4 regions of the Heyndrickxia sp. NPDC080065 genome follow, and region 1 is predicted to be linked to each of the others. Evidence: riboswitches for the same ligand, from Rfam matches in the RefSeq annotation. Region 1 holds a riboswitch; each other region holds the start of a gene.
The links. Region 1 has a riboswitch for cyclic di-GMP ahead of ACQKP0_RS00865 (hypothetical protein). Riboswitches for the same ligand answer to the same signal wherever they lie in the genome.

Region 1 (2,205 bases):
AAGCCATTGCTTTCGATAAAACAGGTACATTAACAAAAGGAAAACCTGAAGTAACAGATATTGTGGTCCGTCCTGATTTAAATGAACATGATCTATTACGTCTTGTTGCATCTATTGAAAATCATTCGAATCATCCGTTAGCCAATGCGATCGTCCAATATTGGAGGGCTAAAAATCAAGAGGTGCTCATGCAGCCTGATCAAATAGAAGATGTACCAGGATGGGGATTAAAGGCTCGGTTAAATGATCAAGAATGGTTGATTGGTAAAAAAGATTTTGTTGGAATCAATGAAGCACTAGTATTTGAAGACAGTGTTTCGACAAAGCTAGAAAATGAAGGAAAGACAGTCGTTTATGTAAAGGATTCATCTGGTATAGCAGCAGTTATCGGCCTTCAAGATGTTGTGCGTAAAGAAACTAAAAACGCATTATTAGCATTAAAAAATGAAGGGATATGTACTATTATGCTTACAGGGGATAGTGAAAATACAGCAAAAAACATTGCTGCACAATCCAACATTGATGAATACATTGCAGAATGTTTACCTGAAACAAAAGTATCATCATTGAAAAAGGTTAAAGAACGATACGGAAATGTAGCTATGGTTGGAGATGGTGTAAATGATGCACCTGCCCTTGCGACAGCAAATGTCGGCATTGCGATGGGAGAAGGCAGTGATGTCGCAATGGAAACCGCCGATGTTGTTCTAATGAAAAATGATCTTTCACGAATTGCGGAAGCCATCCGTCTTTCTCGGAAGATGAATCGAATAATTAAACAAAATATCATCTTTTCCTTAACAGTCATCATGATCTTAATTGCATCTAACTTCCTTGAATTTCTCAATCTTCCACTAGGAGTTGTTGGTCATGAGGGAAGTACGATTTTGGTCATATTAAATAGTTTAAGATGTCTTGGTGGGGGAAAACGATAAAGTAGTGTCAGAGTAGACGATCTTTAGGTGAATCGCTTCAATTAAAACAGGAACCGTATTTGGCGGTTCCTGTTTTTCAATTCGGTATTATACATTTCATATTTATTAAATTTATGCGAAATTTTGTCGAAGATTGTTGAAATACATGAATATTGGATATAAAATGAAAGTTAGCAAAAAATAATACATAAATTCTACGATAATAGCAAACTCTACGAAAGTTGAGGACGCAAAGCTACGGGTCTAAGGTTCTTATGAATGACGATCGCCGAGCCGCCGAATAGTCATTGTTATAATATTTAAATTGACTATTTCTTTTTTAGAGATAGTTTTTTTACTTTTAAAAAGGGTTATACTAGTCGGCAAGTACTTTCTGTATATCACACATCAACCTATTTTAAGGATAGGAGGCTTACTATGGAAAAGAAAAGGATTGAATTTAATCCAAAAGAGGATTACTCGAATGTTCGTATAAGTTTAAATCAAATAAAAGGTCTGTTAAATACATATATTCGGCCAGTAAAAGGGTTGAAAATTAAAACAAATGATGGTGATAGATTCGAAGTGAATAATGAAACACTGATCAATCATTTGCTGGTAAATTTAAATCGAAATCAATTACTTGAGCTACTTCATATGCTTCAAATTATTAGTAATAGAAAGTCGAATATCCAACATTACTTAGAATATATTTTACAAGGAATTTCTATTGGGGATACTAGAAAATTTTAGGTAGAGGATTGGCCTTAAACTCATTAGAGATGATTTTCGCAAAGAACCCGATAATTAATATATAGTTATTATTGAATGATTAAGAAATGTATTAGATATATAATTAAAAAAATCCCTGCTATTAGCAGGGATTTACATATTTTTATATCCATCTACAACAAGATCTAACTTTCCGGTCTCAGGATCTATCACTAAACCGTGAACAGGAATATCTTTTGCCATTAATGGATGGTGTTTAATCATATCTACACTATGTTGAACACTATCTTCCACACGATCAAATCCCTCAAACCATTGATTTAAATCAATTCCAGAATATTTAATTGTCTCCAGTGTTTTTTCGTCAATTCCTCTTTGTTTAATCTTTTCTAAGACAGACTCGCTATTAATTGAACTCATTCCACAATCATGATGTCCAATGACTAATACCTCATCGGCTTGAAGCTCATAAACTGCAACAAGCAGGCTGCGCATGATACTTCCAAATGGATGAGAAACGATTGCCCCAGCATTTTTAACGATTTTAACATCTCCATTT
Region 2 (2,205 bases), on a different contig from region 1:
AATCAAAATATCCTAAAAGCTCAAAATATCATTCAGGAACTAATGGTTACCTTAAATATGGATCAAGAAGTTTCTAAAAATATGATGTCATTATACGATTATATCCACCGTCAATTAATCCAGGCAAATATTAATAATGACATTGCTATCCTTGAAGAGGTAGAAGGATTTGTTACGGAATTTCGTGATACATGGAAGCAAGTGATTCAATTGAATCGAAAGCAGCAATATGGTACTCAAGGTGGACAAGCATAATGACACCGATTCAAGAATGCTTTAAACTAACCGAAGAAATGATTGAAGTATTACAAGCAACTAATGAAGAAGAGCGTGATGTTACCATTGAAAAAGTTGAAAATTTTCTCGAAAGAAGAGAGAAACTGTTAGAATACATCAAACCTCCTTTTTCGGAAGAAGAACAGCTTTTGGGTGATCGCTTAGTCTTACTTGGTAAGCAATTAGATGTGCTGTTAATGAATTTAAAACAAGAAATTCAAAAGGATATGAACGGACTCAATCAAAAGAAAAAGTCACTAAATCAATATGCAAACCCTTATTCTAATCTTCAAAATGATGGATATTTTTACGATAAAAGAAAATAGAAAATACCACCTACCAGGTGGTATTTTTCGTATAATTTAAATGAATTCTAGATTAGACTTAAAAGAAGACGAATATATAAATCAGATCGCATACCAACATATGATAATCATATCTCCCAATCTCATCTTTCCTCCAATGATAATTGCCACAAATCTTTCATACTTTAATATATTGATTTTCTGCTTTACTTTGGTAAAATAGATTGATGACAAAATACCTATAACAACACGAAATGGCAAATCTATCGAAAGGTAGAGACGCAAAGCTTCAGATCTAAAGTCTTTGACTATGATGGCTGGGTTACCGAATGTATATTACGTATATTCCTAGCTGCCCTATTTTATTTAGTGCAGTTTTTTTATTGCTACTGGGAAGAAACTTGTTAGTTTCATTGTGTCGGTTAATACTTTATATCGGTGATTCTTTACACATTTGTGAAGAGTAGACATCAAACATTTGCGTTTCAATCCAATAAATAGATTATAAATAAATGAGGATATGGAGGAGTATAAAATGGTTATTGAGTCTAATATTTCACAAATAAACAATGAGTCTCATTCATGGGAAGAATATTCGGAAGTCTATTCAAAAATACGTTTGAGTCAAAATCAGGTAAAGAGAATATTGAATCAAAGTTTACAACCTTTAAAATATGTAAACATAGAGATTAACAACAACGAAAAACTTGAATTGAAAAAGGAACAAATTGTGGAGTTACTCTTGATTAACTTAAAAAGAAATGAAGTAGTTGAACTAATACATATGCTACAATTGATACTTGGTAGAAAATCAGAAATCTCTTCTTATATAAAATATATACTAATAGGAATATTGAGCAATAATAACTACGACTGCTGATATAAGGCTTCTTATTATCTCCTTTATTAGATATTTTCCAAATACCTCATATGATTTTTCGCACCTAAACATGACAGCTAGGGGAACATAATAGTTGTAAAATTCTTTAAAGATTTCAAATCTCCCTACCGATATAAAGAATAGTTAATATAAGGAAGGGAGATTTACTGATGATTAAGCACCTTGGAGGACAAGTGCAGCCCGTATCAACTATTACTAACTCGGTTCGTAGAGAAACTAACGGTATGAATACAACAGAATCGTTTCAATCACAGCAACAACAAAATACTATTAGAGAAACGGTATCAAAAGATAAGTTAGAAAAAATCGTAGACAGTATGAATGATTTCGTTTCTGCATCAAATACCCATTTAAAATTCGAGTTTCATGATAAATTAAATGAGTATTACGTAACTGTCATTGACGATATAACACAAGAAGTGGTCAAAGAAATTCCTTCAAAAAAAATGCTTGATATGTATGCAGCAATGACTGAATTTCTAGGAGTTATGGTTGACAGAAAGATTTAAAATTTATTATTTAAAGAAATGATAAGGCTTTCTTAAAACATATTATGTTTCTAATTCGTCACTCTAAAAATTATTAAAAGAGGTATTCCAATAGCGAATACCTCTTTTTTTGCTATTTAAAATTAATAATATGGGTAAGGATACCCATAGTAAGGATAAGGGTAAGGATATCCACCATAAAATCCAGGTGCTAATAATGCGGATGTCGCTAAGC
Region 3 (2,205 bases), on a different contig from region 1:
GAGTTTTATCAGGAATAATCTTTATGCTTTTCAATACTTTTTCAGTACAACTTCAATGAGGTCAACAGCTTGGTCAATTTCTGGATAATAATAACGGAATCTCATATTCCGTAATTTCCATTCGCCGAAAAACCGTTTTTAATACCGAGTCTTGTTTTGGGGTGCAGTTTCGGGCAGCTACCAAATGCAAAGTTCTTGTAAGCTTCGGAATGTTGGAGAGTTCGGATTGTAAATATTCCACACGTAGCTTCCATTACTATACGACATAAGCCAAGTTTCTACTTTCTCATAAGAGATTAGTTGTGCAGTTTGCAGATCAACCTCTGCTTCTGAACATAGCTCACGCTCCGTTTCTTTTCGAGCCATTGGTATCGTCTCCCTACAAGTGATATTAAGGAGTGGCCTCGTCTAAATTAGTCAATAACAACCTTTTTCGAATAATTAAATGTCGTTTTTTAATCTCCCTCCTTCGGCACTAGGATATTACTCCTACTCCCCACACTCCTTCATTGTACCTATAATCTTTGAAACAGGGAGGATGATCTTTTTCTCACACCCCTTGCTTATTCTGTGTCGAAGTAGCTCGAATCTAATTTTAAATGCCGTAAATCTCCTTTGCTTTGCCTTTTGAGCAGCTTCTCGAATTGTGTGTGCCTCTAATTTACGGATAATATTCCGTACAAGAGATTTCATCGTATTCGATGAAACACCAAGCAATTCTCTGATGGCAGGTTGACTATACCCCCAACCTATAAAGGTAAGAATGTCCTTTTCAGTCGGGGTCAGCATACAAAGCCACTCTTTGTGTTTTATATGTCTAATCTCATTACGAAGGATTGTTGCAGCATCCGAATGAAGGGAAGAATCCCCATGAAATGCTTCTCTGAGGGCACTTATTATGTCTAAATAGTTACTCTTTCTGATGAAATTTATCGTTCCTGCTGAAACTACATCAATGATAATCTCCCGATCATCTAGTGATGACAGGACAATAATCGGTAACTCTTTTTTATGGAGTATTTCTGTTATGGTGTCTAATCCTTCGTGCTGAGTTGAGTTTAAAATGACACCCAAAACCATTACGTCTATCTGTAATTGCATACTCGCTTGAATCGCTGTTTCTTTTGTTGAAACAATTCCCGATACTATCATATACGGTTCAGAATTGATTAACGAGCGAGACGTTGTTGCCAATCGTGGTCACTGCCAGCCAGTAATACTTTTGTGCTCCGTCTCTATCTGAGAATCAATTCTTTAATCTCTTCTGAATAATTCTCCAATCTATCCATAAATAATAACCTCTTTTCCACTTTAAAAACAGAAACAGACACAGCCCCCTCCGAGCTGCATCTGTTTCTCAACATCGTGTATTTCGAGAGGGGAACCCGGCGATCATTGCATTAAGCAGAAGACCCGTGGTTTTGCGTCCCAGTCTTTCGATCTGGTTTACCATTATCCTTCAAGGTAGATATAACATAGAGCAAGTTCGCTAACATATTAAATGTGCCGAAAGCTGCACCTATGCCAATCAGATGACTAAAATAGAGCAATCTCAAATATCATCATCAACAAAGAAAACGTCAGGAAATAAAGAGAAAGTCGAAAGTTGTTTGAAGCCCATCTCGCTTCATTTTTTGTAATCAACCCATGTAGACATGCGATCAACCAAATTATTAACAGCGCACCAGAAACGATCAAATATCCTACACCAACGTAGTTATAATCAAATAACAAATAATTAACGAAAAATAAGCTCACAACATACGGTAGCATCTGTATTTTTGTGCGATATACACCTTTTATAACGGGAAGTAGTGGATACCCTGCTGCTCGGTATTCTTCTTTTTTTAAAATCCCAAGTGACCAAAAATGCGGTGGCTGCCATAAAAAAAGAAACAAGAATAAAAGCCATGCGCCGAGTTCCAGCTCATTTGAAAAACCGCAGTATCCGATCATTGGCGGCATAGATCCGGAAATACCTCCGATTGAAGTACTCCAGGTTGATGTCGGTTTAAGCCAAGCCGTATAGATCACTACGTAAACAAAAAGTCCAATGAAGCCTAAGGCTGCGCTTAATGGATTAACGAAAATATACAAAGTAGCCAATCCAACGAACCCCGTTATAATCCCAGCTATCAATACATTCCGAGGTTTCAATCGCCTGCTCGGTAACGGGCGAACACGAGTCCGTTCCATTTTTAAATC
Region 4 (2,205 bases), on a different contig from region 1:
CTTAGCGGTAAAATACTTGAGAAAGCTATGAACAAGGGCTATATGGATTATACTTTTGAAGAGTTAAATGAATTAGTCAAAAATATTCAATCAAAGCTATTAAAGAATAATCGTACAATGACTGAATTTGCAATCCAATATAATCTAAGCCATGAATCCGTTGCTTCGGTTATTGCAGGTGCAAGTTCTGTAAATCAAGTTAAAGAAAATGCAAATGCTGTCCGCGCCAATCCATTATCGGAGGAAGAACGTAATATTCTGTTAGCACTCACGAAGCAAACATACTATATTGAGCATAGATAAAAAACACAGGTTTCTTGTGTTTTTTATCTATGCTTTGTTAAACAATATTGTAGTTTCTAATACTACCTGTAGGGTATGCGTTCAGCATGTTTTATTACTTATAGAAATCGCTTTACACATACAATAAAGCTGGTTTTTTCAACTATAACCATTAACAAAACCTTATATCAAAAGACTAAAATCATAAATTATCAGAATAATCTTAAAAACTTTTCAACATTTTCATCTCTTTTTCTACAAATACTCCTTATTTCCTAATTTATTTTCAGACCATAATGTTTTGATTTGCCTATAAAACAATGAAAAAATCGATATATACCGACAAAATCAGTGGTAAATACTGTTATATATATATATTCCTACTTTTATTTGGGTTCTTTCTATCATTTATCGACATCGACAAATTATACGAGCCTAGTACTTTTGAATCTTATATACTCATTGTAAGAGTTAGACAATTAGTATATCAAAAGTATCATTATTTACAGATAAGGGCAAACCTATTGAAAAATAGGGACGCAAAGTCTCAGGTCTAAGGTTTACGACTATGATAGCTGGACTACCTGGAATACCATCTGTATTTTAGGAGGTAAACATGGAAAATCAATTCACTGTCAATGAAAAAAATTTGGATCAAGATTGGGTTGACTTAATTCTAGCCGCTTTAGATATGGGCATAAGTGTTCAAGAAATTAAAGATTTTTTTCAGAAAATAAAATAGGAACAAAAATATTGTAAATAAAAATTTTTTATAATTCCCCAATTTTCTTAATAATATACATACTATTTTACAAATTTGCTATTAACCAATAAGTATAGCAACTATCATTTCATTTTTATTACAATTATTTTTTGTTCTATATATGAAAAAAATCCTTCGTTATATGTTATAATAATACGAAGGAAGGTGAAAAAATATATGATTGGCCAGCGTATAAAAAACTTTCGTCTACAAAAGCAATTATCTTTATCAGAACTTGCAGATAGAGCTGGAGTAGCAAAATCATATTTAAGCTCGATTGAGCGAAATTTACAATCCAATCCTTCTGTTCAATTTCTTGAAAAAATTGCAGCGGTTTTAAATGTTTCAGTTAACTCACTTTTACATGACGAAATAGATGAAAACGATGCAGTTGAACTTGACTCAGAGTGGGAAAATCTTGTTAAAGAAGCGATGAATTCTGGCGTTTCAAAAGAAGAGTTTCGCGAATTTTTGGAATTTAATAAGTGGAAATTAAACAAACAATAAAAGCGTTTATGATGATACTTCATCAAAGACGCTTTTTCATTTATATTGCTAGAATCCAATGTATATGTAATAGAAAAACTAATAAATAGATCCATATTGCTATTAATGTAGTCTGCTTTATCATTTTTCTACTTTGAATTTTTCGAGTATAGATAAGTATATATATTAAAGAGGGAAAAAGATATTTTTATTCCTAAAAATAATATTGGGTGGATATTATAAAAATATCTCATTAGTGGATTTGCTTCTTCTATCCATCCGCTTCTTAATCCAATGAATGAAATAAAAGCATCAAAAACGTTTAATAATGCCAAAAGGTGAAAGGCAAAAGTCAATTCTTAGTTCCCCCATTTCACATTTGGATGTTTTTCTTTTTTAAGCGAATGGTGATCAATATTGTAATGATTAGGATATAGGCTCCATAAATAGAAAAAGAAAGGAGTTTATTATCCTCAAATAAACTACCTGCAAATGTGAAAATCATTACTCCCGGAATTTTACCTACAATTGTAGCAATAAAGAATATATACCATCTAACCATACTGACTCCACATAAAACATTAAGTATGGGAGCCGGAATGACGGGAGCTAAACGAACAAGCAAAATCCCTAGAAATGCATTTTTTTCAAAAATACTTTCGTACTCTTTAGTT

Region 2: another riboswitch for cyclic di-GMP. It lies ahead of ACQKP0_RS20605 (hypothetical protein); the one in region 1 lies ahead of ACQKP0_RS00865 (hypothetical protein).
Region 3: another riboswitch for cyclic di-GMP. It lies ahead of ACQKP0_RS22185 (response regulator); the one in region 1 lies ahead of ACQKP0_RS00865 (hypothetical protein).
Region 4: another riboswitch for cyclic di-GMP. It lies ahead of ACQKP0_RS07565 (anti-repressor SinI family protein); the one in region 1 lies ahead of ACQKP0_RS00865 (hypothetical protein).

What each region holds. Positions count from the first base shown of each region.
Region 1 covers NZ_JBNNWS010000001.1:177,840-180,044, reverse strand. Annotated here, with positions in the region: gene ACQKP0_RS00870 (heavy metal translocating P-type ATPase) at 1-935, shown strand, start outside; cyclic di-GMP riboswitch class I at 1,130-1,216, shown strand; gene ACQKP0_RS00865 (hypothetical protein) at 1,353-1,667, shown strand; gene ACQKP0_RS00860 (beta-class carbonic anhydrase) at 1,800-2,205, opposite strand, start outside.
Region 2 covers NZ_JBNNWS010000019.1:30,927-33,131, forward strand. Annotated here, with positions in the region: gene fliS (flagellar export chaperone FliS) at 1-255, shown strand, start outside; gene ACQKP0_RS20600 (flagellar protein FliT) at 255-602, shown strand; cyclic di-GMP riboswitch class I at 828-911, shown strand; gene ACQKP0_RS20605 (hypothetical protein) at 1,117-1,461, shown strand; gene flaG (flagellar protein FlaG) at 1,632-1,991, shown strand; gene ACQKP0_RS20615 (hypothetical protein) at 2,114-2,205, opposite strand, start outside.
Region 3 covers NZ_JBNNWS010000023.1:50,346-52,550, reverse strand. Annotated here, with positions in the region: gene ACQKP0_RS22195 (LysR family transcriptional regulator) at 1-1, shown strand, start outside; gene ACQKP0_RS22190 (hypothetical protein) at 178-366, opposite strand; gene ACQKP0_RS22185 (response regulator) at 490-1,194, opposite strand; cyclic di-GMP riboswitch class I at 1,377-1,461, opposite strand; gene cyoE (heme o synthase) at 1,537-2,205, opposite strand, start outside.
Region 4 covers NZ_JBNNWS010000005.1:184,058-186,262, forward strand. Annotated here, with positions in the region: gene ACQKP0_RS07560 (aldo/keto reductase) at 1-303, shown strand, start outside; cyclic di-GMP riboswitch class I at 787-870, shown strand; gene ACQKP0_RS07565 (anti-repressor SinI family protein) at 899-1,024, shown strand; gene ACQKP0_RS07570 (helix-turn-helix domain-containing protein) at 1,223-1,552, shown strand; gene ACQKP0_RS07575 (DUF5658 family protein) at 1,681-1,887, opposite strand; gene ACQKP0_RS07580 (TVP38/TMEM64 family protein) at 1,905-2,205, opposite strand, start outside.